2 regions of the Thalassotalea aquiviva genome follow, and region 2 is predicted to be linked to the other one. Evidence: predicted binding sites of a transcription regulator. Region 2 holds the regulator's gene; the other holds the start of a gene.

Region 1 (15,361 bases), 1.3 Mb from region 2:
GCTTGAACAAAACAAAGAAATCAACCGTTACAAGGCCCAAAAAGTATGGGTTTTGCCAGCAGTGCGCGCTCAAATACATTTGGCGATTAGACATAAGCAACAAGGCAAGCTTGAACAAGCCGAGCAGTTGTTTACTCGATTGATAGCGCAAAATCCAAACTTATCTGGGTTATATGTCCACTTGGGGGACATTAAAAAGAGGCAAGATAAACGTAATGATGCGCTGGGTTTTTATCAACAGGCCGTAAGAGTCAATGGCTTGAATTATGTGGCGCAAAACCGATTGGCGACATTATATCGACAAACGGGAGACTTTTCATTGGCCAAACAGCACTATTTATTGGCATTAAAAAGTTGGCCAGACTATGCCTTAGCCCATCGTAATTTGGGCATTTTATATGATCTCTATTTACAACAAAAAACGCAGGCACTGGCGCATTACAAGCGGTATTTGGACCTCAGCGTAGAACAAGACAAGAGCGTGCAATATTGGATTAAAGATTTATCACGCCAACTTAAACAACAAGAGAGTAAGTCGTAATGATGCTCAGCAAAAGTTTAGTGCTTGTCTTATTTTTGTCGGTATTTATCCGGCCTGTTTTTGCCCAGGAAAAACAAGAAGGTGGCCCTGCAACCGACAATAACGCTAAAAAAATGACCGTGTTAGCGGAAATTGAGAGCGAATATGTTGCTATTCATCATGAGCCACAAATTCGTGCGGCTTTGAGCTGGCAACAATTAAAGCCAATGCCGTTAACCACCGAGTTAAAGTCACTGCAGTTGGATAAAGCCAAAAAACCAGTTTCTATAGAACACCTTGAGCGCGAAGCATATTTTGAGCGCGCAAATACGTTAAAATCAGCGAGAGAAGAGAAGTAAAATGTTAGACAATATTGTTCGTTTTTTTCAAGAAGGCGGCGCCTTCATGTTACCCATTGCCGTTGTTTTATTCACCGGTGTTGCTATCGCTATTGAACGGGCAATTTTCTTGTTTCAGGAAAAGCGTAAGGTTAATGCCTCATTAGATATCATTGAACCTATCTTATCTAAAAGAGATTTTCATGCTTTAGCCAATCTTGAACACCCATCACTTATGTCAAAAGTATTGGTAAGTGGGGCAAAAAGTTGGCAACAACAACAAGATAAAGATCATATTGAATCGGTGATGCACGAAGCATTAATTGAAAGTATGCCAAGGTTAGAAAAACGAACGCCTTATTTATCTATCCTCGCTAATATTTCCACTTTGCTTGGATTACTTGGGACCATTTTAGGTCTAATCGCGGCCTTCTCTGCCATTGCCAGTGCGAATCCTGCCGAGAAGGCGTCGCTATTGTCACAGTCCATTTCAGTGGCAATGAACACTACCGCGTTTGGCTTAATATCGGCTATTCCTTTACTGATGCTGCATTCCATGTTGCAAACCAAAACCGCCGAGTTGGTCAGTCACCTGCATGTAGCCAGTGTTAAAGTTTTTAATACGCTAACAAAAAAATAGTGCCGTTGAAATAATCAGAACATAGAGATGAAAAAACCTAAAGTAAGTCAGTTTGAAGCCGAGCTCGATATCACCTCATTTTTGAACTTGATGGTGGTATTGGTGCCTGTACTTTTAGTCATGATGGTGTCTTCGCACCTAAGCGTGTTTAATATTCAATTACCAACATCTGAGTGGTCTTTACCCCCACTGTCAATAGAGCAACAGCAGCAGCCGATTGATTTGGTGGTGCGAGAACAGTCGATTTATGTTTTTTATCCACAAGATAATTTACTTGTCGAGATAGAAAAAAAACAACACAAGTACGATTATCAAACCTTAATCACGACCTTAAAGTCGCTAAAAGTCATGCTGTTAGAACAAGGCGTTGATAAAAAAGACATTGTGTTATCACTCGAGCCTGACATTGACTATCAAACCATTATTACCTTAATGGAAAAAACACGTTCATACCCAGCCGTGGTCGCGGCATCTTTGGTAGACGCCGAGCTATTTCCCAATGTGGTATTAAAAGACGCGCCTTTATTACGTTCAGTGGCCGGCCCGAAAATTACAGCGCCATTAGGAATTGTTCATGAGTAAGTTAATAAAGTTTGAGCAAGGGTATTTTAGCAAAACCTCGCAACCCACACGTTTGTCACTGGTCTCTTTAATGGATATTTTTACTATTTTAGTCTTTTTCTTACTGGTGAATTCGTCTCAAGTGCAGGTTTTACAAAAGCATGACGCCATAGAGCTACCAAGCTCACATATTAATGCCGTGGCAAAAGATAACCTTAATATTACCCTCACCAAGAATGAGCTGTTACTGCAAGGCAAAAAACTTATCAGTATTAAAGATATTGTTCCTGAAGCTGAATTTATCGAGTCACTAACTAAGGCGCTTAATGAACATAAACAACAACTTGATTTGGTATCAAAAAACAATGATGAGGCTCTAGCCATTAATATTTTAGCCGATAAAAACACCCCATATAACCTGCTAAAGCGGGTAATGAATACATCGGCTGACAGTGGTTTTGCGGATATTTCTCTGGCCGTAGAAAAATTATACCCAGCGGATGTAAGTAGCCCTCAATACAGGGCAGGGGACAGCCGTGATTGAAGATAACGACATTTCATTGCGCATAAAGCAAGATGAAAACAAGCGCCTTAAGTGGATAGTGTTATTATTGCTTTGTTTTACTTTGCCGTTTTTTGGCTATGTTTGCTTTGTTGATTTGCCTAAGCAGCTACAGCCCATAAAGACAAAGCCGGTGACGCAGTTTGTACGCATACAGAAAACCGAACAGCCTGATCCTAAGCCTAAACGCCCTTCATCAAACATAGAGCAAGGGGGGACGAGCGAAGCAGAAACACCTCAACTGAAATCGGCTAATGCTTTGGCTATGGCGCGTAAAAGGGCGAAAAATTCGGGGCTGTTAGCTCTTAGTAATCAATTATCGGGATTAAAAGATGCCGTTGAACTTAACAAACTAACGCCAAATGTCGCCCTAAATGCACCATCGACAACCGCCAATCCAATGCCTTTTGAACAACCAGACTCTGATGTAAATCAGCACCAACAAATACTGAGCCAAGTAGCGACTCAGCGGATGCACAAACCATTAACTAACAGCACTGTTAACACCCAAGGCAAAAGACTCAGTGATGAGCTTAATATTGTCGATGTTGAACACGATTTAACTCTCAAAAAGCAGTATCCACTGGTGTCACAAACTGATCGTGTAGGGAGTGACTTAAGTGCGCCATCAACGCCAATTGAGAGCAAGAACACGGCGCCAGTTGAGAGTCGAAGCGTGGATTCTATTAGACTTATTTTGGATAAAAACAAAGGCGCTCTGTATAGCATTTATCGCCGAGCTTTACGTAAAAAGCCCGATATTGAAGGCAAGTTTACTGTCAACCTTGAAATTTCGGCGCAAGGCCAAGTGAGCTTGGCCAACATGTTGGTCAGTGAATTAAATTTTGCAGAGTTAGAAAATAAATTGATCCGACGAATAAAGTTAATCCAATTTGGGCAAAAAGGCACCGAGTCGGTTCGAATAAATTATACCTTTAACTTTATGACCATCAGCTAGTCGATGGAAATAAGTTAACCATAGATTAAATATTGATAAGTTATTTTAACTCATTGATTTATCGCATTTTATTGTTTTTTGGTGATGGCGCTGGTTGATTTCAATCAAGGGCTAAAAATCCAAGTGAGGCTATAATTTGACCTCACTTGAATGGGGGGGCCATGAAAAATACAATTATATATTCTTGCACCAGTATTAACGCTTGTGCTTGGAAGTGCCGACACGGTCAAATCGGTCAAAGTATTGCAAAATCAATGGATAAAGATAATTTTGGTCAACTGCTAAAAATTGATAACGTGTCGATTCAGCAAGCCCACATTGATGGTAATCCGGTAGTTGCTATTGATGGTTGTACCCAAGGCTGTGCCCTAAGTGCGATCAACGCGCATCAATTTCAACCTAAATTTTATATTAATCTAAGTAATTTTGATGCTGAGATCGTCGATAACTGGGGCACATCATTATTGGATAATTTTGTTTTGTTAAAGACCATTTATCAGTCTTTAGATGAGCAAGGCTTTTCATTTCAATAACATAAAATCGTAAGTCAGGCTAAACGTGTGGGTTCAGCCTGATGTGCAATCTACAGTATGGATCATTGTTTTATCTTATTTTGTTTGCTCGCGTGTGTGTTGAATAAATTGGGCTAAATTGTCAATGAGCACATGCACATACGTTGGTAAGTCATCTAATTCGACTGCATCGATTAAATTTTTTAGCTCTAAACCAAGTTCGGTGTCCCCTTCAATTAAAAGTCTGCGCTGAAAAAACATAGAATCAGGATCTTCTTTACGCCCTGCAATTAGAAGAAGGTCATCACCGGTCGCCCGAAATACCACTTCGGGCTGTATTGTGCCATCTGCTGGCGCCATTTCTAATTGACGGTGGTTAAAGCTTAGCAGCCAGTGCAAATTTAAATCAAAAATCGATATTTTTACCCAACGATGCTCAAGAAAGTCAAAATCGCCGTCTTCAATAGCGTCTTTAAAAATGGCGGACAACAGTTTCAAAACAATCAGTTTTTGTACCTTAAAAGGTACTAAATTCAGCGCCGGACGAATGACCGTCGGTAAGTGATTTACGATATTGGTTCTAAAGGGCAAAGGCAATCTTAGCAGCGGGTTATGGATCGTCACGACACACATCCTAAATAGGTTATAAAAGCTCATATCATAACTAGGTTGGCAAATTAAACTTCTAATTAGATCAAGTTCGCATCGATTGCTTCGTTTAATTCCTAGGCAATTTAATTTAAATCAATGTGTCGATGTTTTGACTTATTAGAATGCTGGTCAAAATATTATTATTAATCAGAAAAGAATAAAAAGTATCATGGAATTGCTTTGTCCTGCGGGGAACCTGCCTGCGTTAAAAACGGCCATAGATAATGGCGCTGATGCTGTCTACATCGGCATGAAGGATGACACCAATGCGCGTCATTTCGCGGGCTTGAATTTTAATGGCAAAAAGCTACAAAAAGCGGCGGATTATGTCCATCTGCATGGGAAAAAGTTACACGTTGCAATCAATACTTTTGCCCATCCTAATGGCACCTTGCGCTGGCGCCAAGCGGTTGATGATGCCGTAGCCATTGGCGCGGATGCTTTGATTGTGGCCGATATTGGGGTGCTTGATTATGCGGCCAACAAATACCCAGATATTGAACTGCATGTATCGGTGCAAGCGTCCACCACCAACATTGAAGCCATTAACTTTTATAAACAGAACTTTGAGGTAAAACGAGTGGTTCTACCTAGAGTTTTGTCGGTTCAGCAAGTTCGACAGCTTGCGAAAAACTCTCCAGTGGCATTGGAGGTTTTCGCTTTTGGTAGTTTGTGTATTATGGCTGAAGGGCGGTGTTATTTGTCGTCTTATTTAACAGGCGAATCGCCCAATACCGTGGGTGCTTGTTCACCGGCGAAATTTGTTCGCTGGCAAGAAACCCAAGACGGTTTGGAAAGTCGTCTAAACGATGTGTTAATCGATCGCTATCAAGCCGATGAAAATGCTGGTTATCCGACTTTATGTAAAGGCCGTTTTGATGTTGGTGGGCACACGTATCATGCACTTGAAGAACCGGTGAGCTTAAATACCCTTGAGCTTTTACCTGACTTAGCCAAAATGGGCATCGCATCGGTCAAAATTGAAGGTCGCCAGCGCAGTCCAGCTTATGTTGAACAAATCGCTCGTATCTGGCGAGCAGCTATCGACAGGTATCATCAGGATCCTAAATCGTATCAAGTCAGTGACCATTGGATGCAGGGGCTGTCTGGCTTATCAGAAGGTACTCAAACCACATTGGGTGCATATCATCGAAAATGGCAATAATGCGCTAATCTCAAACGGGTAACAATCATGAAATTATCATTAGGTGCTGGTCAGTTTTTTTGGCCAGCGAAGCAGGTTGAACATTTTTATCAACAGGCGATGGAAAGCGAAGCCGATATTATTTATCTCGGCGAAACGGTTTGTTCAAAACGTCGTGAACTTAAAGCCGGACAATGGTTAGCGTTAGCAAAAGAAGTGGCCAAAAGTGGTAAACAGGTGGTCGTTTCTACAATGGCGTTACTGGAATCGTCAGCCGAAGTAAAGATCATGCGCAGTCTTTGCGATAACGGCGAATTACTGGTTGAGGCGAACGACTTAAGCGGGGTGCAAATAATGGCCGAATTAAAGCGCCCTTTTGTCCTTGGACCGGCCATTAATTGCTATAACCTAGAAACCCTTAAAGTGTTTTTAAAGCAAGGTATGAAGCGATGGGTTATGCCCGTGGAACTGTCTGGCGATTGGCTGCAACAGGTCTTGCAACAAGCTGAAGATGAAGGCATACGCGATCTCTTTGAAAGTGAAGTATTTGCCTACGGTCATCTTCCTTTGGCTTATTCTGCTCGTTGTTTTACCGCACGCTCTGAAAACCGAGAGAAAGACGATTGCCAATACTGTTGTATTAATTATCCTCAAGGACGCTCGTTAAAAAGTCGCGAGGGCCAACAGGTATTTGTGCTTAATGGCATCCAAACCATGTCAGGTTATCAATATAATTTAATTAATGATTTAACCAGTATGGCCAATGTTGGCGTTGATATTGTTCGAATCAGCCCTGACAACGACAATGCACTGTGGCAGTTATCGCAATTTAAACAACAGTTACAAAATCCCGAAAATCTAACTCTCGCAGACAACCAGTGTAATGGTTATTGGCATAAAATATCGGGTATGCATTCGGTTTAAGCATCGGCTAAACACTGAGCTGAGATCAACCCTTATCTGGGACGTAACGTTTTGTTGCAAATGTTGAATAATTGTCAAAATAAGTAAATAGATCTAGATCAACCAAGTTCCAACCAAGATAAGATAGCATTGTATCTAGAATTTAACAGATAACATCAGCATAGGGCTGATGTTGCAAATTTTAGAAGCGCAAAATATTGTCACAGCCTAATACGCCATTAATCGAAGTTTCTGATCTTACCTGTATTAGGGAAGATCGGATCCTGTTTGAGCACTTGAATTTTGCCATCAGCTCTGGCGATATCGTTCAAATCGAAGGTCCAAACGGGGCTGGTAAAACAAGTTTGTTGCGTATCCTTTCGGGATTGGCGTCACCATTTGATGGCAAAGTGCTGTTTAATAATGAAGTCATTAACGATTGTCGCGAATATTTTCATCAAAATTTGGTTTATTTAGGGCATCTTCCTGGGGTCAAAGGCGAAATGTCTGCCCAGGAAAACTTAGAGTTTAATCTTGCCTTACACGGTATTGATGCAGAACAAGCTGAGCAAAGATTATCAGACGTCAACCTTTACGGCTTTGAAGACAGTTTAGCGTCGCATTTAAGTGCGGGTCAGCATCGACGAATTGCATTGGCAAGATTGTTTTCAGCAACGGCACCCGTATGGATTTTAGATGAACCTTTTACTGCCATTGATAAAGCCGGAGTTCAGCGTCTAGAACAACTTTTTGTCGAGCATGCAAAACGTGGTGGATGCGTTATTTTAACAACCCATCAAGATTTATCTATTAGTGCTGAAAAAATTAAAAAAATCAGTCTTGAATATCGCTTGTTTTAGGAAGTCGAGATCTTATGTTAGAAAAAAACTTATCATATCGCGCCGTTTTCAAGCTGATATTAATGCGAGATCTTACCATTGCCTTGCGCCATCGTGATGACATCGTGAATCCCTTATTGTTTTTCATCATTGTGGTGTCACTGTTTCCGCTTGGTATCGGCCCTGAAACCAATACATTAACCCGAATTGCACCAGGCATTATTTGGGTTGCGGCGCTATTAGCGAATTTATTGTCATTGGATCGCTTGTTTAAGTCCGATCACCTTGATGGGTCTTTGGAGCAAATGTTATTAAGTCCGCACCCGGTGTTTGTGGTGGTGCTGGCAAAAGTATTTGCGCATTGGTTGATCACCGGTTTACCGTTAATTTTGGTTGCTCCTTTGCTGGCGGTTATGTTGCATTTACACGAATTAAGTTATGGGGCGTTAATCTTGACCTTGTTGTTAGGTACCCCGGTACTAAGTTTGCTTGGCGCTATTGGCGTGGCGTTAACCGTAGGTATTAAAAAAGGCGGTGTGTTACTGAGTTTGCTTATTCTGCCGTTATATATTCCGGTGTTAATTTTTGCTACCAGTGCCATAGACACCGCAGCAATGAACATGCCTTATAACGGTCAATTAGCGATCATTGCGGCCCTGTTTTTTGGTTCATTAACATTAGCCCCATTTGCTGTCGGGGCGGCTTTAAGAGTGAGTACTAACTAATGTGGAAATGGTTACACCCATATGCAAATCCAGAAGTGTCATATCACTTCTCAAATAAACTAACCCCATGGTTCACCCTCTTGGCAGCTACTCTGTTGAGTATCGGGATAGTCTGGGCACTAGCTTTTGTCCCAGCCGATTATCAACAAGGTGACAGTTTTAGGATCTTTTACTTGCATGTCCCTGCCGCCATGTTATCGATGGGGATTTATGTCAGTATTGCGATTTTGGCTTTTACCAGCTTGGTTTGGCAGTTTAAGTTAGCCAACGCTTCTGCTGCAGCGTTAGCACCAATTGGCGCGATATTTACCGCGATTGCCTTATTTACTGGCGCCGCATGGGGAAAACCTATGTGGGGGACATGGTGGATTTGGGATGCTCGCTTAACCTCTGAATTGATTTTACTGTTTTTATATTTGGGCATTATTGCTTTAGACAATGCCTTTGAAGATAAAATCTTAGCTGGTAAGGCTGCCAGTATTTTAGCCATTGTTGGGGTTATCAACATTCCAATTATTCATTACTCGGTTGAATGGTGGAATACCCTACATCAAGGTGCCACGGTCAGTAAATTCGACAAACCATCAATGTCAGCAGAAATGCTCTGGCCGTTCTTAGTGTGTTTACTTGGGTTTTCATTCTTGGTTGGTGCGATTGCCTGCAAACGTTTTTGTAATGAAGTGTTAACGCGCAATAGTATGCGTCCATGGGTACGCGCTCTTGCCACAGAACAGGAGTCAAAATAATGCAATTTGAAACGTTCACTGACTTTATCAATATGGGTGGTTACGGGTTTTACGTCTGGTTATCGTATGGAGTATCCGCGACCTTGCTTATTTTGTTAATTCTAAATGGCAAGTCAAAACACCAAGCAATCATCGATAAAATAGCCAAACAACAAACCCGAGAAAATAAATTGCGTAAACGTTCACAACAGCAAACCCAAGGTTTGCAAGAACAACTTGGAGAATAGCTTGATGAATCCTCGTAGAAAAAAAAGGTTGACTATAGTCAGTTCAATATTAGTCGGATTGAGTGCCATCGCTGGGTTAACTTTATATGCCTTAAGCCAAAATATTGATTTGTTTTTTACTCCTACCGAAATTGTTGAAGGTAAGGCGGATACCGGTATTAAACCTCAAATTGGTCAAAGAATTCGGGTTGGTGGGTTAGTTGTACCAGGCAGTGTCGAACGTGACGAAAATAGTCTTAAGGTTAGCTTTAAGCTGATGGATAAAGGCCCTATGGTTAAAGTCCAATACGATGGCATTTTACCGGATTTATTCCGTGAAGGTCAGGGCATCGTCGCAAATGGTACCTTAATTGGTAACAGTCTACTTGAAGCGTCCGAAGTGCTAGCAAAACATGATGAAAACTATATGCCTAAAGAAGTTGCTGAGGCGGTAGGGGAACACCATCAAAAGATAGAGTATACCCAAGAACAATTAAGCAACTAATTTGACTGGTGCGAATAAACCGTGAACGGCGTTATGTGGGCTGTCGATTCGCACTTTAGAACAACAGAGAATATGAAATGACTAAACAAACCCTAAGAATCGCGACTCGAAAAAGTGCCCTAGCGATGTGGCAGGCAGAATATGTAAAGGCTCGCTTAGAATTTTTTCACCCAGATTTAACGGTCGAACTATTGCCCATGGTGACCAAAGGGGACATTATTTTGGACTCGCCATTATCCAAAGTTGGTGGTAAGGGGTTGTTTGTTAAAGAGTTGGAAGTGGCCATGCTCGAAGGCCGTGCCGACATTGCCGTACATTCAATGAAAGATGTGCCGGTCGAGTTTCCAGATGGTTTAGGTCTTGAAGTGATCTGTGAGCGCGAAGATCCGCGTGATGCCTTTGTATCAAATACCATCAAAAGCTTTGCCGAACTCCCCCAAGGTGCCGTTGTAGGTACCTCAAGTTTGCGCCGTCAATGTCAAATTAAAGCTCTGCGTCCCGACCTTGACATCCGTGATCTGCGAGGCAATGTTAATACTCGTTTAGCGAAGTTAGATGATGGGCAATATGACGCCATTATTTTAGCCGCTGCCGGTTTAATTCGTTTGCAAATGGTCGACCGAATTCGTGAGTATATTGCGCCAGAAGTGATGTTACCGGCTAATGGTCAAGGTGCTGTTGGCATCGAGTGTCGAACAGATGATCAGCGAGTGAAAGCTTTATTAGCACCACTAGAACATAAAACAACGCGCTTACGAGTCCTCGCAGAGCGGGCAATGAACTGCGCTCTTGAAGGCGGATGTCAGGTGCCCATTGGCAGTTATGCAGTGATAGATGGAGAAGACATCGAACTTCGTGGTTTAGTGGGGGCTCCAGATGGAAGCGTTATTTTGCAGCAACAAATTACAGGTAAGGCCCTGCAGGGGGAAGAGCTTGGTAATGCATTGGCGCAACAACTGCTAAAAGACGGTGCGGATCAAATTTTAAAGCAAGTGTATCAAAACGAATTGGGGTCTATTTAGTCTGATCTAAACTGGCTTAGTACATACTTTAAGCCAGTGAACAAAACTAAAAATCGCGCTACAACGGCGGGTTTTAGTATCTTTAAAAAGCTTTTTAAGCATTTTATTAATCAACAAGAGAAGTAAACTATGAAAAAAATATTCATTGCATTAGCGCTAACAGGCGCCATGACCGGCACAGCTATGGCAGCGGACGTTGAAGCAGGTAAAGCAGCAGCTGCGAGCTGTGTTGCTTGTCACGGTGCAGAAGGTGTTTCAGCGATTCCAAATTACCCAAATCTTGCTGGTCAAAAAGAAGCGTACATTGCTAAGCAATTATCTGACTTTAAATCTGGTGCTCGTAAAGACCCAGTAATGTCGGGTATGGCGATGCCTCTTTCTGATGCCGATGTTGCTAACCTAGCCGCATACTACGCAAGCCTTAAGTAAGGTTATTGCTGGACAAAAAGGGAGTGATGGCAAGGCCATAATGACTCTCTTTTACCGAACATACATTTAAAATGCTATGCTTTGTCATGGCATTTTTTATGCCTTTCTTTTGATTGGTATGAATTAAATCTGCCTTACGCCTATGATGTCATCCCCATCCCATGACGTTTATTCACTAAGCTAAGAGCTCAAGCTTTTAGGTAAGGTATTGTTTGGCGGCCATAAAAAAGCCACCAACAATAGTTAGTGGCTCTGCGGTTATGAGCTGTTCTTGGTTTTAAGGTTTAGCTTTTTGAAATTTTGTCGACAAAGATAATTTGCTCAAAGGTTTTATCTAATGAGCTACTTTTAAAGTTTTTCATTACGGCGCCATCTTGCCAGCTAATCGTATCACCTGATTGTACACTGGTTTGTGGTGCCGCTAACCACACGTTGCCGGTGCTCATTGCAACTTCAATATAACTGTAACCTGCCGAGGCAATTACTTGCGCTACTTGGCCTGAGGTACTAGCGGTCGCTTGGTTTGGAGTGCCTTTAATGAAACCACCAACGAAATAAATTTCGTCAAAGGTGCGGTTTAATGAGCTACTGGTAAAGTTACTCATTTTTGAACCACCTTGCCATGAAATCGCATCACCGACTTTAGCACTGACCATAGGACCTGCAGCCCAAACATCATTACCTTGGATGTTCACTTTTACATAGGTGTAACCGCCACCAGCTAAAACTTCACTGATCACACCGCCAGTACTATTGCTTGCTGACGGTGCTGAAGTGCGTCGTTGAGTCGATGTCGTCATTTGCGTACTTGGATTGACAAACTGACTAACAAAAGAAATTTCTGGAAACGTTTGGTTAAGAGTTTTGCTGGTAAAGTTTCTCATCACAGTGCCATTATGCCAGCCAACTAAGTTACCTACTTCTAACGACGTTTCAGGGCCCGCTGCCCAAAATTCTTGCCCAGCTCGTGCAACCAGAACATAAGTATAACCACCGCCTGTTTTGATATCTTTGATAACACCACCTTGTAAGGCGCCAAGTTGTTGTTCTGTTGATTGAGTTGGCATTGGTGGGTGGTTTTCTGGCAGGGTAGATACTGCAGCTTGTTGAGTATTTTGCTCGGTTTGTTGCTCAGGAGCTTTTTCACAAGCCGTTAGCGCACCGATAAGTAAGGCTGGCGCAAGCAAATGTAATTTCTTAGGCATATTCGTTTCCAATAATTTTATTATGTTAAAAAGTTATGCAACGACTCATTGAATAAAATCTACGAGAAAAAGCATTAATAATATTTAGTATACTCATGCATCTAAGCTGATTTCATCAACGGCATATGACTATGTAGGGTTTGTTTGATCTAGGTCGTATTTTAAGCAAAACAAAGCACTAAGTAGAGCGAGTTGGTCAGCACTTAAGAGCGATAACACGGTAAAAGGTTTAATGGAAATAGGTGGGTAATTACAATTTTCCACGTTATAATGTCGCGATAAATTTCATCTAAAATCCTAGCAGTAAAGGTCGATAAGCATCATATGCAAGCAGTTTTTGAAAACAACAAAGCAATTTTGTCGGCTGTTTTAAAATTGGCTTTAATGTCACTACTGTTAGCGAACCTATTGGCTGTGTTTTTAGTTCTGTTGAAAATACCTGGCTTTACCCCTTCTTATGCGCAACAAATATTTAAGCCGTTTTTGGTTTATCACGTTAATTTGGCGATGTTATTCTGGGTTCCAATAATCAGTTGCTGGTTTGCCGGTTATTTATTTTCACTTAATCAATCGCGAATCAAACTAAGCATTGGCTTGAGCTTGTTGTCTTTCTTGTTGCTGTTTATCTCACTCTTTGACTTAAACAATCAGGTCAATCTGAATAACTATTTTCCAACAATTTCTAGCCCTTGGTTTCTTGGGGCTTTGGTTGTTCAATTAGTAGCTATCAGTGTTTTTTACAGTGCTATTCACTGGCAATGTAAGCAAAACCAAAGTGCTAAATATTTATTTCGTTGGGCGGTTTGGGCTTGGTGGTTATTTGTCGCTAGCTTGCTTGTTAATCTTATTCAACTTGATATCACAACAGCTAGTGCCGTTTATTTTGAGCAATTAATATGGGGGCCAGGTCATGTTCAGCAAGTGATGAACGCCTTATTAATTGCTGCATGTTGGTCTTGCTATTTAAAGGATAGCCGTTGTACTCAAGCGCTAAAAGCCACAGCGATTTTGGCCATCTTTACAACCGTGTTGACCCTTGGTATTGCACAGATAACAGATGATTTGTATCTAAAGCGGCAAGTGTTTACTTGGCAAATGAGCTATTTTAGCTGGTTGCCGATGTTGGTCGTTGCTTACTTACTTATAAAGCAAAGAGTGAAAAACCTATACTTACATTGCTCTTTAGTCTTGGCTGGCTGTGGGGTGATTGTTGGCGCCCTAATTACCCCAGGGATGTTAACAGTACCCGGTCATTATCACGGAATGACTGGCGCCTTTAATGTTGCCTTCTTTGCCCTAATCCTTCTAGCCTATCAATTTAACCCCAAAGGCAAAGCCGTTTGGCTGACCACGATTTACAGTCTCGCATTACTGATTTTGGTTTTCGGTTTGAGTTTGGCGGGGATGTTAGGCATAGGGCGTAAACTCGTCGCTCAACAACAAGGCGTGCTTGAACCTATGCAAATGGTCGCTATCGCTTTCGTTGTTATTGGCGCTTTTATTGCAATTATAGCCTCATTGTTACTTACCCAAAGACTGCTGAGGAATAAGGCTTTAGATTGAATTTGTTATTAAAAAGCCTAGGTTTTTGATTTAGCTCTAATTATTTTTGCCAGCAGTGGTTGAACCACCTCCTTAGGTATAGGTACCATTGAGTCATTTTATTACTTAAATCAATGGCACGAGTCAGGTCCTATGAAATCACCCATATTACAGCTTTTTGTTTTAACAACTTGTCTGTATACCCCTACCGTTTTCGCCAAACAAATTTGCGATGATAAGGTTAAGCCTACCATGCCTGATGAGCGTTACGTCCTGTTTGGCGACGAGAACTATGTCCGTGACCGAGTCACTGGACTCGAGTGGACGCGTTGTGCCGTTGGTCAAATATGGCATCCTGAATTGAAAAGTTGTATCGATGCGAGAAAAAAGCAGGTCACTTCTTGGTTTCAATTTGATGCAGCTAAAGACGTTGCCATACGCTTTGTCGATAATAATAACCAAAATGATTGGCGCCTACCTTCTCGCAATGAATTAATGACTTTGGTTGAGCATAGTTGTAAAAACCCCGCCATTAATAGACGCATTTTTCCCAATGCGCCAAGTTGGCGCTTCTGGACATCCACCCAGATGAACACTAACGATGAATACGCCTGGGTTGTTAATTTTCAAAATGGCGAAACGGCGACCATGCTCAAGTCATCGCCTTCGTTTTATGTGCGTTTGGTACGAGGCAATCCTCTACAACTCAGTAAGCCGGAACAAACCCCCTTGTCTGAAACCGCCTTACTTGAGCCTTGGGATGATGGCATTCATGATTTAACAAACCCAGAGCTGACTCTTTTACAGCCCTATCAAGATGCCATAGAAGCATTACCGAGCGACAGCGCAGGTCACCCCGATTGGGCACAAGCGTTAAGGAGAAAACTCGTTCAACCTAGAATGAAAATAGATCCTAATAAAGCGCCACTGTTTGAATGGACAAATAACATTGTCTACAAAAATACCGCCAATATGCCTTGGGTTATTTTCCCGCATAAGACGCATAGCCAATGGTTGGCATGTGAAAATTGTCATGAGCAAATATTCGCCAGTGACGGCTCGAAAGCCGATATCACGATGGCCTCCATTTATACCGGTAATCATTGTGGTGCCTGCCATGGACGTGTTGCATTTAATATCAATACATGTGAACGCTGCCATTCGGTGCCTTATGAAGATATGTCTGAAAATGCGCAAAAAATGCTAACCGAGATTACGCAAGACTAACGAGCAAAAACTTAGTGAGATTGGTATTAAATAGCAAACTTAAAACAAAAAAGCTCCAACGTTGGAGCTTTTTTTATAGGGCAGTAACAAGAGTTTATTGGTTCGTTTTACTCGATTTCTTATTGG
Region 2 (15,361 bases):
TCATTCACTTCTAAGGTAAACTGCGAATAATATTTTTTTAAAAGAAACACCAATTGGTAATGAATTAACGTATGGATGATAAAATACAAGACACTGTCTGTGGGGCAATTAAGATGATGAACAAAATAGGCCAGAGCGAAGACGGTGCTGTCGTTGCTCAAACTAAGCTTTGGCTAGAACAGGTGATTATTAAACTGAATTTTTGTCCGTTTGCCAAAAAAGAATTTGTGCAAAATACCATCGCCTACCCAGTGATCCGTCAACATTCTATGGCGTTAGCCCTAGAGCAATTACAACAACAATTTGTTGTGCTCGATAATAACCCTAAAATCGCCACCAGTTTGGTGATATTTCCTGAGCATTTTAACGATTTTTATGATTTCTTAGATTTGGTGGATATGAGTCAGGCATTACTTGAAAGTTTGGGGTATGAAGGCATTTATCAAATTGCCACATTTCATCCAAATTACGTTTTCGAGGGGGTGCCACAACACGATGCCAGTCATTTTACGAACCGCTCGCCTTATCCAACGTTGCACCTTATTCGGGAAGATGACATGGAAAGAGCGGTTAAAGCGCATCCCGATCCAGAGGGCATACCGGATACCAATATCAAACTGAGCCAAGAGTTAGGCGCAGAATATTTTCAATCTTTATTATTAAGTTTTAAACAACACACAAGGACAGAGGATAAATAACATGGATTTTATGCCGTATTGGGACGAATTTGTCATTATTGTGGTGGTTCATTTTTTGGCGGTGGCAAGCCCAGGCCCCGATTTTGCCATAGTGGTAAAACAAAGCCTTGGCCGAGGTCGTAAACACGCCTTACTCACCAGTGCGGGGATTGGCACCGGCATATTATTGCACGTCACTTATTCATTAATTGGCATTGGCTTACTCATTCATAGCTCGCCAACTTTATTTAAAGGTTTAACCTACATTGCGGCTGCGTATCTTGGCTATTTAGGGGTTATGGGCATAATGGCTAAGCCACAAACTCCTGGCAACGATAATCAGAGTATCGCAGAAAAACCGCAAACTCTAGTCCGAGCGTATTTAACGGGCTTTCTCGTTAATGGCTTGAATGTAAAAGCGACCTTGTTTTTTGTGTCTTTGTTTTCGTTAGTTATTTCATCGCAAACACCAATTGTTGTGCAATCGGTTTATGGTCTGTATATGGCCGTTGCGACTGGGCTATGGTTTTGTTTTATTTCTTATTTGCTTACCACCGATCATTTACAAAAACGGGTCATTTCAAAGGGCTATATTATCGACAGATTAATGGGCGTGGTCTTGATATTTTTAGCATTAAATATTGCCTTCGGTGGCTAAGTAAAAAATCTGGGGTGAGTTATGTCGCCAGATGTTTTATAATCGTCTAAATTTGTTCTGATTTTTAAGATGTTTCGTGGAACCAAAAAAGTATATTGAAATAGGCGGCAGTGTCGAAAAGGCATTGGTCGGAGAGTATAAAATTAGCCCAGAGTCGGTCCTTAAAGAAGCTTGGACCTTAACGAAGACCAATAAGCAACCGATTATCTCGGGTTTATTATTGGTGTTGTTAATTGGTATGATCTTATCGTTTTTTGCTTTTGAATATATGGGCGGAGCCGAAGCGGTTATTGCCGATCCACAAAAACAATGGATCATCAATTTATTGGCAACAGTGGTGTTATACCCATTTATTGCTGGTGTTGAGATGATGGGCGTGTCTCACTCTGTTGGGATCAAAACCCGTACAGGCTTTGTTTTTGCTTTCCTAAAACGCAGTGCCTTTATCGCCCTAGCGGCGGTGATTGTTTCAAGTTTAACCTCTCTTGGTTTTTATTTGATTTTGCCTGGTATTTACTTAACGGTGGCTTTGTCGCTCACCATTCCATTGATCATCGAAAAACAGATGTCGCCTGTGCAAGCGATTATATTGTCTTTAAAAGCAACAAGATTTGAGTGGTTTAACTTATTTAAAATATACGCAATGCTTTTTGCTTTGTTGTGTTTATCGATTTTACCATGGGCTTTTGGTGTGCCCAGTATCATTGCTATGCCTTTATTTTGTGTCGCCATGCTTTGGCTGGCCCCGATGTTTTATAACGTCAAAGGTATTTTATATAGAGAAATTTTTGGCATAAAAATGCAGGTGGTTTCTTCCGATAAAGGTACACAATCACCAGACAGTTATTTTTCTGCCTAAGAGGTATTTATGTTTAAAATTTTGGTGAAATTCGTCGCTGCTGCCTTCTTTGCGTACATGCTTGTTGCGCCATTTTTGTATCAAAGCGAATCTGAGATCCGCGCCAGTAAAGGTACAATTAAGTCCAAAGCACAACAAGGTTTAGCCAAGCACAACGTCGATTTACCGGATTTTGGCGCAATTAAAGATCCAAATGAAAAAAAGAGTCGGTTTTTTAATTTTATAAAGCCGGCAATTGAAGCTCAAAACGCCCGTATCTTAACTTTCCGAGCCCAGTTAATCAAAATACAGCAACTGCTTGATGATGGTAAAGCGCTTTCAGCGCCACAGCAGCTTGCGTTAACTCAGTTGGCCGATACCTATTCGGTGTCACCATCTCTTGATAAACAGCAACAAGTACGCCAGTTGCTGACTAGAGTAGACGCCATTCCTACCGAATTGGTCTTAGTGCAAGCTGCCAATGAGTCTGCTTGGGGGAGTTCTCGTTTTGCTCGCTTAGGGTTAAACTTTTTTGGTATGTGGTGCTTTAAAAAAGGCTGTGGTTTGGTACCGCAAGGGCGAGAAAGTGGATTAAATCATGAAGTGGCTGCGTTTAAGTCGGTAGATCAGATGGTGGCGCGTTACTTTCTAAACATTAATACCCACAATGCCTATGCGTTGTTTCGACAGATCAGAGTCGATCTGCGTGAAAACAACATCGAACTTCAGGCTGACATTTTGGCCACGGGTTTATTACCTTACTCAGAGCGTGGTATGGATTACATTGTCGAAATTAATACAATGCTTCGTCACAATGCCCGTTTCATCAAAACCTAAATCGATACATAATTAATATAATATGAAAATACATAACGTTTTTGCCAGCGCCAGTATAGCGCTTGCTATGTTGGTAACTCCAATGAGTGCCATCGGACTTGAACTTGAATATAAGGGCTTTTACAAGCGTTTAAAGCTTATTAACGATAATGAACTTGATTTGATCACCATGGGCTTTTATCTCGTTGACAATCATACGCGTCAACGATGTGAGCTTAAAAACGTTAGGGCTCTTGCAAAAGGTATGCCTGCACAAAACGTTGATATTGGTATCGATAATCAAATTTTGGTCCCTTATTCGCAAGCGCACTATGACAATTTTGGTTACTTACAAGTACAACAACAAGACCCTCGTCAGGATTGTACTTTACAGATGCAAATCCAATTTAAAGATAAAGAGCAAAAAGCGTTTAGCTTTAACGACTTAACCCAAGTAAAAGAGCAAATGCAGGAATTGGTCGATGAGTTTGGTTCTTTTCTGTGGTTTATGATGCCTAATTTACAAGGTTTGCATTTTGAATTGGACGCCAACAATCATCTTGATTTTGTCGACCCAAGCATTAAGTCTTTGCTTCAATGCAGTGCTACGACATGTCAACTAGCATTGCCCGAGGAATTTGATGCTACTGATATTGCGCTTGAATTTAATCAGCCTCCCTTGGTCATCGCGCCCTGGATGGAAAAATAATCTAATACCAATTTATCATAACCCCGTAGCAAAAGAATTTGCACGTAAGTCCTTTGCTGTACTTTAGGGGTAAATATTCTCTTCGAAAATCCCATATATGTTGGCCATAAAATGCAGTATCTATGGGATTTTTTTTGCACAAACATTCGTTGCACTAAGAGTGAATAGCGCTTGAATCGCGATAATTTGATTTGAAATGGCGCATTTGCTTATGCTGGTTAAATAGCGTAACGTATTGATTTTAAGTTAATACTATAGGCTGGTTGAGAGCGAGCAAGAGGCAGTTAACAACCAACTCAAAGATAGGTTATAGGTAAGGGAAATATGATTTTAAAATATGCAATAATGGGGTTATTGTTACTACCAAGTGCTGGCTATGCGCAAAATTTAACAACTAAAGTGAATGAATATTTTGATGCTCAAAAAGCCGTTGAACATAAACACTCTCAAGAGAGTGATGTCGAAAATCTGCTGTCACTTTTAACGGATGATGCGACGTTTGAACACCCTAGCTTCAATGCTGTGCAAACGAAAGAAGAATATAAGGCAGGTTTACTTTACTACTTAGGGAAATACGGCAAGTGCGATATTGAAATATCAAACATCATAGAAGGCTTAAATGCTGTGACTGTTGAGTATTTGCACCCATGTATAGACCCACAAGGTAATGTGGATGCAAATAGTCGCAAACAAAAGCTGGTCACCTTGTTCGAATTTAACGATGAAAAAATCAAACTGATCAGACACTATTTTTAGCTTTTATCGCTATACATCACGTTATCCTATTTCATGAGTCTTTAAAGCAAGCAGGTGATACTTGCAAAACAGTGTCTGAGTTAACATTTTTTGGCAGTAGCGTTAGAATTTCAAAAAAATGTTTTGTGATATTTGCGCCTGTCAGTTAAATATCGTAAGTTATTGATTAATAAGTAGTAGCAAACGGATGCTTGGCTCTACTAAGAAACATAAGTATTTTAAACAGGGTTAGGAAATGAAAAAAATAATTACAGCAAGTTTTCTATCAACTTTAATCTTGCTGGGAGGGTGTGCTTCAACAGATATCTATGAGCCACAAGGTTTGACAGCAAAAAACATGGCATTCCTTAAAGCTGACTCTGAACATGCTCATGGGATATTTGTAGGGTTAGATGAGCGTTTGTATATAAACACTATTAATGGTCAGGCAGCAGGTGATTTTTTCAAAGGTTACCCAGAGCAAGCCAAGATCATTGCAGGATTTAACGAAGTGAAGGTTGATTACTACCAAGGACAATTATCATCAGAAGGTTGTGTTCGTTTTAATGCAGAGCCAGGTGAAACTTATATCATTCGTAAAAAACGAGAAGGTATGTCCGTTTATTATTGGGTCGAGCAAGAAGGCACTGCAACTAGTATCAGCCAAGGGTGTAGTGCTTAATTAACACTGTGAGTGCAAAGAGCGAGGTTCAGCCCGACAAAGACCTAGAAACATAACGCCGTTATAGCCGTTATAGCCGTTATAAAGGGTGGGTCCATTTCATTATCCCACCGTGTTTTGGCGCCTACTTCAAAATATGGTGGGATGACGATGTATTTTTTTGATTATGCGTGTTTCTCTTTGGCGCTTTATAACAGGTTTTGTGTTCGTTTCTAAATGGCACGCAGAAATTAAAAAAGGGCTATGAATGTTATTTCATAGCCCTTTTAATTATGCCGATACCAAAAATATTATCTACATTAAGGGTAAAGACTTGACTCTTATGTCTTGTTTATAGACTAGAGTGGATTAAAGGTGAACTTTAACCATCCAGCTAACCACAGACTCGTTGTCTAGGCCTGGGATACCAAACTTGTTGTGCCAGTATGAGTATTCAACACCCGCTTCAAATTTCTTTGGTACACCAAAGTATTTACCCACATCCATGCGTAATTGTGGGTTAAAGTGAAAATCAGCCGCGTGCGCTTCAGCTGATGACCAGTCAATATAACCGTCTAACATAAAGTCAGCTGAACCAATGCTGAATGGGTAACCCCATACGAACGTTAATTGTTGGTCGTTATCCATTTTTTCGTTATTTGCTTGGTACACGTTAATGTTTGCATAAGCAAATCCCGGAAGTTTAAGATCGGCACCAACACCAACTAGGTAGTTATCAAAACTGTTGTTAAATGCTGCAGAAACATAGGTAGAGTGTTCCCATGTTGTCGCCAAAAATAGATCTGAGATGATACCGTACTCAAGCTTTTTACCCGTCGCGTAGCTAAGGCTTAGACGTGGAGAAAACTCTGAGTAAGTTTCTTTTGCGGCAATATTTTTAGTGTCAGCTTTAAAGTCTAAACGGTCTGCAAAAAAGAATAAATCGCCCCAATTGTGACCCGATGCGTGCTCTACAGTAACAACAGAAATGTTGTCGTTAGCTGCTACTTCATAGTGACCTAGGTTATCTAGGTAAGAAATAGAATTGTCGCTCCAGAACATTTCCGCGTTAGCGTTTAATGAAGCTAAAGACGCAGCCGCAACCACGGCACCGGTAAGTGTTTTAAACATTTTAGACATGGTGATCCCTGTTTTATTATTTAATTTGATTTTTAAAATTTGAAAAAAAGGGCAGAGAAGTTCTGCCCGAAAAAGTTACATGAAGGCGAATTTGCCAACAAATAGTGCGGCTAAGAACCAAACACTTGGGCTAATTTCAGAGAATCGGCCACTGAAAATACGTACTGCTGCGTATGAGATAAAACCAAACGCAATACCATCGGCAATTGAGAAAGTTAATGGCATCGATACTAAGATGACCACGACAGGTACGGCATCTAACAGATTGTCCCATTTAACATTTACAAGGCCAGCAACCATAAGAACACCAACAAAAAATAGTGCACCTGCGGTAGCGTAAGCTGGGATCATACCTGCTAAAGGAGAGAAGAATAAGGCTAAAATGAATAGACCAGCAACAACAACAGCGGTTAAACCAGTGCGACCACCAGCGGCAACACCCGCGGTACTTTCTACATAACTCGTGGTTGTTGAAGTACCAAGTAAAGAACCTGCGATAGTGGCACCTGAGTCAGCAAATAAGGCTTTTTTAAGACGAGGAAGGTTACCCTCTTTGTCTAGCATGTTACCACGCTGTGCAACCGCGATTAGAGTACCAGAGGTATCGAATAGGTCAACGAATAAGAAAGCAAAAATAACACTGATCATGCCAACATTAAAGGCACCAGCAATATCTAATTGGGCAAACGTTGGCGCAATAGATGGTGGCATTGAAACGATACCGTTGTAGTTAACATCACCAAAAACAATACCTAAGGTCGTAACAATTAAAATTGAAATCATTACAGCACCGTTAATGTTCATGCTAATTAAACCAACAATTAGGAATAAACCTAAAACCGCCATTAACGAATTAAACGCAGTAATATCACCTAAAGTAACTAGAGTTGCGTCACTTGCGACAATAATACCAGAGCTCTTTAGCGCGATTAATGCTAGGAACATACCGATACCGGCAGCAATACCAAATCGTAATGAATGAGGAATTGAGTTGATGATCCATTCACGTACTTTAAAAGCACTTAAAAGAGTGAACACCACACCCGAAATGAATACACCACCTAGTGCAACGTTCCAGGAATAACCTAGTTCCATTACCACAGTAAAGGTGAAAAATGCGTTTAAGCCCATACCTGGAGCAAGGGCAATAGGGTAATTAGCGTATAGACCCATAATTAAACAACCGATTGCTGCAGCTAAACACGTAGCTACGAAAACCGCTCCTTGGTCCATACCCGTCATGGCTAACATACTTGGGTTAACAAAAATGATGTATGCCATGGTAAGGAAGGTGGTAAAGCCTGCGACGACTTCTTGCTTGATTGAGGTATTATGCTCAGATAGCTTGAATAATTTTTCAAACATTAATTTTATCCCAAAACGAGGTTTGATATACAAGGCATGATACCAAGTCTGACTGCGTTAATGAGCGTTGCATAAGGTATTTTTAAGAAAACACTTTATGCAACGTATGCTGAAAAAATTCAGGGATGAAATGTGTTAACACACACTTAGAGGAATTTTGGATACACCTGTAGATATTACCCAAATCTCCCACCCAAAAATTTCAATCAGTTATCTCAATAAGAGTATGATTATTGCTCATTACTCAATCAGATTTGGTATAAGCGTTAGCTTATGCCTCAAGAAATTTTCGGCGGTATTTTAAGTAATAAAACTACAAAAGCATAGCTATTTGTAACAAAAGCTTGCACTTTATCAACATATTTCGGCATTTTACCAGAAATTAACTATTTTATTTCGACAATGTCGACGATGTTTAACGATTCGGTATTACTTGTAAAGGTATTGACTTGAGGTGGCTTAATGGTTTCTTTGTCAAAAGCGATATCACCACCTGCAACGACTCCTGTTGATAAGTCGACTGACTTAAAATCATACAGTTGATGATCACATAAATGTGACGGCACCACATTTTGCATGGCTGTAAATATCGATTCTGCACGTCCTGGGAAGTGCTTATCCCAGTCAGCAAGCATGTGTTTGACATTCTGACGCTGTAAGTTTGGTTGACTTCCACACAAGTTACAAGGAATGATTGGGAATTGTTTTAACTCAGCATATTGCTTAATGTCCTTTTCCTTGCAATACGCTAATGGTCTAATAACCACGTGCTCGCCATTATCGGATACTAACTTGGCTGGCATGGTTTTGGTTTTACCATTAAAGAACATATTCAACAATAATGTTTCTATCATGTCATCGCGATGATGACCTAGGGCAATTTTAGTCGCACCTAATCGTTTGGCGGTGCTGTATAAAATACCGCGACGTAAGCGAGAGCATAAACTGCAGGTGGTTTTACCTTCAGGGATCTTGTCTTTAACGATACTGTAGGTATCTTCTTCAATAATATGATACTCAACCCCTAATGCTTCAAGGTAGGTAGGTAAAATATGCTCAGGAAAACCCGGTTGCTTTTGATCTAAATTCACCGCGATTAAGTCAAAGTCAATTGGGGCGCGGCTTTTCATATTGATTAAAATATCTAGCATGGTGTAGCTGTCAGCACCGCCCGATAGACACACCATGATTTTGTCGCCTTGTTCAATCATGTTGTAATCAAAAATTGCTTTACCTACCTGATGGCGAAAGCGTTTTTCTAATTTGTTTAGTATGGATAAAGCTACTTTATCGGTAGGTGTTTGAGTCGACATTTGGTAAACCTGCAATGGAAAATGGTGCATTATACCTTATCGCTTTAACAATAAAAAAGCCTCAAAATGTAATTGAGGCTTTGCAAGTCGGTTATTTAAGACAGATTATTGTAAAAATGGCGAAATATAGCCATCAGGTTTAAGCGCTAGTAGATCACAATTAATTCTATCAATAACATGCTCAGCGGTATTGCCGATAAGCATGGCAGAAAGTCCTGTTCGACCAATGGTCCCTAGAATCACTAATTCAGCATCAAGTTCGTTGGCAACCTGTTCTATAACATCTTCAGGTAAGCCTTCTTTAACATGTAAATACTTTTTATCAATGCCAAATTTGGCGGCATGCTGTTGCATCATTTTAATATGATGTGCTTGCATATTTTTATTGTATTCGGCGGCGTCAAACTCTGGAATTTCTATGGCAATATTAATAGGTGTACCAGGATAAGAGTTTACAAAGTGGGTATCGGCTTTTATTAACTTACTTAAATTAATCGCTTCTTCGGTAATTTTATTGTTCAAAGACATATGATCTTCCTCGTCACTGCTGGCGTGAATAGCCGCGAGGATATGACCGTTTTCTGGCCAACTATGCTCTTTTACCAGCAATAGTGGAACCCAGCACTTACGTATGAGATGCCAGTCGGTCGGGGTAAAGATGACAGATTGCAGAGTAGGGTGCTCGTGCGTACTTTTTAATACTAAATCGTATTTGTGCTCATCGACTTCGTTTAAAATGGCTTCAAAAGGTCGATTATGCCAGATCACTTTGTAATCAATTTTGTAGTCAAAATCGATAAGGATGTCGTCTAACCATTGCTCTCTACCTTTAATAACGGTGGCACGCATACTTTCTCTTTCTTCACCTGAAAGCATGGTGGTCATTTCATAAGAGAAGTCGTAAATGCACAGAAATGCAGTTACTTTAGCTTGGGTTTGCTTGGCTAGGGTACACGCCCGTTGTAAGGCTTTTTGGTCTTCGGTGGTGGGATCAATAACGACTAAGAGGTTCTGATAACTTTCCATGCGTATACCTATTCAATATTAAAAACTCATATTAAGCTTAATATTAATATTTGATACTTACAAATAGAACCTGCTTAGACGTTAATTATTTGATTTAATTTCTTTTTACCATTATTTAACTTTATTAATACCCGCTAATTGATATAAACGGTCTTTGTCGATAATGGTAATGAATTTGTTTTCTACTCGAATTAACCCTTCTTTTTGGAAGCGGGTCATTAGGCGAGAAATGGTTTCAATGGTTAAGCCAATGTAATTGCCAATTTCACTGCGAGTCATTGGTAGACAAAACTCGGTTGAAGATAAGTGGCGGGCACCTAGTCGACGTCCATAAGAAGCTAAGAAAGTCGCTAACTTTTCTTCGGCGTTTTTACGATTTAAAAGTAACAACATTTCGTTACCACTATGTAGCTCGTTGCTCATCAAATTCATCATTTGCGCTTTAAGCTTAGGGATCTTTGATGATAAAACATCAAGGACTTCAAATGGGATTTCACAAACCATAGAGGTTTCAAGCGCTTTCGCAAAACTTGGATGGGTTTTATTATTTAAGGCATCAAAGCCCATTAAATCCCCTGCTAAATGAAATCCGGTAATTTGTTCTTCACCAGATTCAGAAATAATAAAGGTTTTAAATGTTCCCGAACGGATCGCATAAAGCGTTTGCAGAGATTCGCCCGCTTTAAACAGTTGAGTATTTTTTTGGATCGGTTTTTTACGCGAGATAATATCATCTAACAGGTTTAGTTCACTTTCATTTAAACTAAATGGTAAACATAACTCACTGATACTACAGCTCTGGCATTTTATATTATTTGTATACGCTATCGTTTGAGGCATATCAACCTTCTATGATGTATTTGGAAAAAGTCAAAAAAATTCTACTAAAAAATTAGATCAAGAGCAATAATCAAAGAATAAATTCCTGCTAATAATAAAAAAATTGAAGTAACTTTACGAAAATAATTATTTTTTAAAGTTTTGCTAACAAAGCCGTAACCTTGCGAAAGGGTAAATAAAGCTGGCAAAGTGCCAAGTCCAAAACTCATCATTATGAACATCCCATCTATACCATTTGCCGATGCCATACTCCAAGTTAAGGTAGAATAAACCAAGCCACATGGTAACCAACCCCAGATTGCACCTAGCATTAAAGCTTGTTTAACATTGCTAACAGGGATAAATCGTTTACTAAGAGGCTGAATTTTAACCCATAACTTTTTTCCGATGGCCTCTACTCGAGTGAGTAAAAAAGACCATTGACCAATATACAAGGCAAGGAATATTAAAAAGATGGCGGCAATCACTCTGAGCCAGTTTACATGAACCCCAATAGATTTGATAGCTAAAGAACCTGTGACTCCGGCAATTAACCCAGCAATAGAGTAAGAAAGGATGCGACCCGCATTGTAACCTAGGATAAGGTTAATATTGGGTTTTTCATGTTTTATTACAACATTTGCGCTCAGCATAGAGGTAATGCCTCCGCACATAGCAACACAGTGACCGGCCCCTGCTAAACCAATCAAAAAGGCCGAAAAATAACTTAATTCCATTCGTCTTCTGATGACTCTTCTAAGTTGGATTTGTGCTGATGCTCGGTTGTTTTGGCATCGGGTTGTTTATGTTTTTTGCTGTGTTTTTTGGCTGTTTTGTCTTCATCAAATAAGATGCTCATACCTTGTTTTTCTAAATCATCAAATTGCTCGGTTTTCACCGCCCAAAAAAACAAATAAATGGCTAAAGCAGTAAATAAAATGGCAATGGGAATTAAAATGTAGATGACACTCATAAAGTAGCCTATACCGACCCGTTATTTTAATAATCTTAGTGAATTGCTGACCACAATAATAGAACTTGCAGACATGCCTAATACTGCCAGATATGGGGTAATAAAGCCAGCAACCGCAAGCGGTAATACGATGGCGTTATAGGCAAAAGCCCAACCAAAGTTTTGCCGAATGATACGATTGGTTTTATCACTGATCTGACAAAGAGCTAATATAGACGACAACTTATTGTTTAATAAAATAACATCGGCACCACTTTTCGCTATTTCGGTGCCACTGCCCATAGCTATCGATACGTGCGCTGCCGCGAATACGGGGGAGTCATTAACCCCATCGCCAACCATGGCTAAATGATTACCCTGGCGTTGCTGTTGTTCAATAATGTTCAATTTATCTTGGGCACTACAAGCACTGTGAGCATCGTTAATGGGGAGTTGCTGTAGAAATACATCAACCCCTTTTTTAGAGTCTCCACTTATGAGCATGGGTTCGATTTGATGTTGTTTTAACGTCTCTAAAACGAGCACTGCATCGTCTCGAATGCTGTCTTTTAAATAAAAAGCAGCAACGCATTGCCCATTTAATATCAAAATACACTGAGCATCATCGTATGCTGAGTTTACTTTGGCAAAGTTTTTAACCCATTCAAATTTGCCAATCAGAATCGTTTGACCTTGATATTTCCCTTCAATACCGCAACCTGGGATAACTTTTATGTTTTCTATGGCTACGCTATGATCTCGATATGATAAAAAGGCTTTGGCAATAGGATGCTCGGAACGAGACTCTAATGTTGATGCAATCGCAAGAATGTCGTTGTCACTAAACTGCTCAAAGTTTGGCTCGCGTACTAGCCGATCAAGGCTAAATTGACCTTGGGTCAGGGTACCTGTTTTATCAAAAGCGACTCGATTAAGCTTGGGCACGGTTTCTAAAACATGCGCGTTTTTAATCAAAATCCCTTGGCGATTTAAACTGATGGTGCCACACGTTAATGCGGTTGGGGTAGCAAGCGATAAGGCGCAAGGGCAGGTTGCAACCAATACAGATAAGGCGATCCAAAACGCGTCTTGTGGCTCGGTTTGATACCAATACAATGCGGTCGCGCTTGAGGTGACTAACACCAAGGCAACAAAGTATTGTGCAATCCTGTCGGATAATTTGGCTATTTTGGGTTTGTACGCTTGTGCGGACTCGCTTAAGCGAATCAAGTTGGTTAAAAAACTTTCCGCATTAGGTTTACTAATTTCGACCACCAAATTGCCATCGCCGTTAACCGTCCCAGCAAACACAGCGTCGCCAATGCTTTTATCAATGGGGTCATGCTCTCCCGTTAGCATGGCTTCGTTGATACTCGAATTACCATCAACAATTACACCATCGCCCGCAATGGTCTCACCTGGTTTAATACTCACCTGATCCAAAGCAACTAAGGACTTAGCACTGACAATTTGCTCACAGCCTTGCACCAGCTTGGTTGCGGTTAGAGGCATAAGTTTTAATAAATTTGCAGACACCTCGGCGGCTCGCGCTCGCGCCCTAAACTCTAAAAATTTGCCAATAAGCAGTAAGAAAGTAAACATACTTACCGACTCAAAGTAAACTTCACCAGATTGAGTGAAAGTCGCATAACTGCTGGCGATAAAGGCCAAAATAATGGCAATGGAAACCGGAACGTCCATCGATAAATGTTTGGCTTTTAACGCTTTGTATGCGCCAATATGAAATGGCAATGCGCCATAGGTCACAATAGGTAAAGTCAGCACAAAACTGGTCCCACGAAGGTAAGTCAGATTGTGCTCAGCTAGGTCGCTAAAGGCACCAAAATATAAACCAAAGGCAACCATCATTACCTGCATGGTTAAAATGCCACTGACCCCAAGGCGACGAATAAAGGCTTTAGCTTGTTGTTCGTTTTTTTGCTCGTTTAAGTTGGCTTTAAAAGGCAGAGCTTGGTAACCAATTTTCTGGATAAGATTAAGAATGTCGCTCAGTTGTACGGTATCAGGTTGCCAACAAACCGTTGCTCTTTGACTTGTTGCATTGACCTGAATTTTAACCACACCGGGTTGTTTTTGAACTTGTTTTTCAATTAGCCATGCACAGGCAGCGCAAGCCATACCATCGATGGATAATATGGTTTCTCGCCCTTGTTCAGCATCGTGGGTAAACTCACTTTGTAACGATTCATCGTTGATAAAATCATTACCAGAAGGTTGTTCGAGCAAAGCCTGAGGAATGACTTCGTCAACTTTTTTATTTTTTTCTGTACGAAAACGATAATAATCTTGTAGATCATTTTCAACAATGGCCTGGGCCACAGCTTGACAGCCATAGCAGCACATAGGTTGATCTTTATCATCGATGTTTACAAACAGTTTTAGCCCTGGCGGAATGGATTCGCCACAATGAAAACATCCGTTCATAGTTAGTATTGCATTTCAAATTCGGTAGGTTGTACTTGAGGTAATGCAACGATTGTTTGCATACGCCACTTATCGTCAAACGGGGTAATAGATACTCGCCATTTGCCGTTTACGTCTTGGTCAAATTGTTGACGATAATGTCCATTACCATCGCGGGTAAGTTTTAAATCAAAATCGCGATGGCTTAAGGTTGAATGGTAAAAGTTTACATTTAACACTGGGAATGTTTTTTCAATGCCTGTTGGTATCAGCACAATTTCATTGTCGCTGATATGCATATTAAAACGAATGCCAAGTTTTTCGGCCATTTTAAATTTACGAATGTCTTGATTTATGCTTTTGCCTTTTTTGTAATAATCATCAACAACAACCGTATCTGGGTTGGTATTAGCGATAATAAGGGTGGTAATACCCGCAACAACAGCACTTATGGGAAGGATAAAAACTAAATAAGCCCAAGGCTCTTTATACCAAGGTGTTTGCATAAAAGTAACTCAAATCTCTTTTTAATAATCATTATACGAGTAAGCATTCTATCACGATTACTCGTATAAGGACTCTTTTACTGATACTTAGGTAAAATAAAACCCTGTATAGAATTTCTATACAGGGTTGTTAACAAAAGCGAAGGTTATTCTGGTTGCGATAGGCTGTATACGTATGCGCTGATCACACGTATTTTATCTTCACCAAGAATGCTTTTCCAAGCAGGCATCACGCCAGCACGGCCGTTACGGATAGACTCTTCAATTGCACGTTCAGAACCACCGTATAACCAAATGTTGTCGTTTAGGGCAGGGGCGCCTAAAGGCATACCCATTGCTAAACTACCTTGGCCTTGATCACCGTGACACGCAGCACACATAGCAAACTTTTGTTCACCTTTAGCAGCCAGGTCAGCGTTAACTTTATCAGCGCGTTCTGGGTTAAGGCTTATTACATAGGCTGTAACTTCTTTAACGCCTTGTTCACCACCTAGCATGTCTTTCCAAGCAATCATACCGTTGGCTTTACGACCGTAAAGTAGGGTGTGTTCAATATCAGCACCCGTGCCACCGTATAACCAATCAGTATCCGTTAAGTTAGGGAAGCCTACGGTGCCTTTCGCATCGGAACCATGACATTGCGAACAGTTTTGTAAATACAAACGTTGGCCAATTTTTAAGGCTTCTTCGTTTTTACTTAGCTGTTCTACCGATTGACTTGC

The links. The regulator FNR, encoded in region 2, switches genes on or off when oxygen is low (the NO sensors DNR and NnrR bind a similar motif). The targets are predictions, from matches to a motif close to TTGATCTAGATCAA.
Region 1: ACAY00_RS12680 (putative zinc-binding protein) is a predicted target of FNR. The motif match lies at 3,674-3,687, and genes of this name have one in related genera.

What each region holds. Positions count from the first base shown of each region.
Region 1 is NZ_CP166961.1:2,826,299-2,841,659, reverse strand. Features, by position in the region: gene ACAY00_RS12710 (tetratricopeptide repeat protein) at 1-541, shown strand, start outside; gene ACAY00_RS12705 (hypothetical protein) at 541-879, shown strand; gene ACAY00_RS12700 (MotA/TolQ/ExbB proton channel family protein) at 881-1,498, shown strand; gene ACAY00_RS12695 (biopolymer transporter ExbD) at 1,526-2,080, shown strand; gene ACAY00_RS12690 (ExbD/TolR family protein) at 2,073-2,603, shown strand; gene ACAY00_RS12685 (AgmX/PglI C-terminal domain-containing protein) at 2,596-3,579, shown strand; gene ACAY00_RS12680 (putative zinc-binding protein) at 3,741-4,112, shown strand; gene ACAY00_RS12675 (SCP2 domain-containing protein) at 4,188-4,715, opposite strand; gene ACAY00_RS12670 (peptidase U32 family protein) at 4,912-5,907, shown strand; gene ACAY00_RS12665 (U32 family peptidase) at 5,935-6,810, shown strand; gene ccmA (cytochrome c biogenesis heme-transporting ATPase CcmA) at 7,008-7,649, shown strand; gene ccmB (heme exporter protein CcmB) at 7,664-8,353, shown strand; gene ACAY00_RS12650 (heme ABC transporter permease) at 8,353-9,099, shown strand; gene ccmD (heme exporter protein CcmD) at 9,099-9,326, shown strand; gene ccmE (cytochrome c maturation protein CcmE) at 9,331-9,810, shown strand; gene hemC (hydroxymethylbilane synthase) at 9,888-10,832, shown strand; gene ACAY00_RS12630 (c-type cytochrome) at 10,962-11,261, shown strand; gene ACAY00_RS12625 (hypothetical protein) at 11,546-12,466, opposite strand; gene ACAY00_RS12620 (hypothetical protein) at 12,791-14,029, shown strand; gene ACAY00_RS12615 (DUF1566 domain-containing protein) at 14,162-15,235, shown strand; gene ACAY00_RS12610 (hypothetical protein) at 15,330-15,361, opposite strand, start outside.
Region 2 is NZ_CP166961.1:1,524,460-1,539,820, forward strand. Features, by position in the region: gene ACAY00_RS06830 (DUF1415 domain-containing protein) at 72-698, shown strand; gene ACAY00_RS06835 (LysE family translocator) at 700-1,335, shown strand; gene ACAY00_RS06840 (hypothetical protein) at 1,412-2,194, shown strand; gene ACAY00_RS06845 (glucosaminidase domain-containing protein) at 2,204-3,010, shown strand; gene ACAY00_RS06850 (DUF2987 domain-containing protein) at 3,033-3,698, shown strand; gene ACAY00_RS06855 (nuclear transport factor 2 family protein) at 4,023-4,454, shown strand; gene ACAY00_RS06860 (hypothetical protein) at 4,690-5,115, shown strand; gene ACAY00_RS06865 (outer membrane protein OmpK) at 5,464-6,234, opposite strand; gene ACAY00_RS06870 (NCS2 family permease) at 6,310-7,599, opposite strand; gene ttcA (tRNA 2-thiocytidine(32) synthetase TtcA) at 7,986-8,912, opposite strand; gene uspE (universal stress protein UspE) at 9,018-9,938, opposite strand; gene fnr (fumarate/nitrate reduction transcriptional regulator Fnr) at 10,050-10,778, opposite strand; gene ACAY00_RS06890 (sulfite exporter TauE/SafE family protein) at 10,823-11,494, opposite strand; gene ccoS (cbb3-type cytochrome oxidase assembly protein CcoS) at 11,485-11,730, opposite strand; gene ACAY00_RS06900 (heavy metal translocating P-type ATPase) at 11,752-14,154, opposite strand; gene ACAY00_RS06905 (FixH family protein) at 14,157-14,639, opposite strand; gene ccoP (cytochrome-c oxidase, cbb3-type subunit III) at 14,786-15,361, opposite strand, start outside.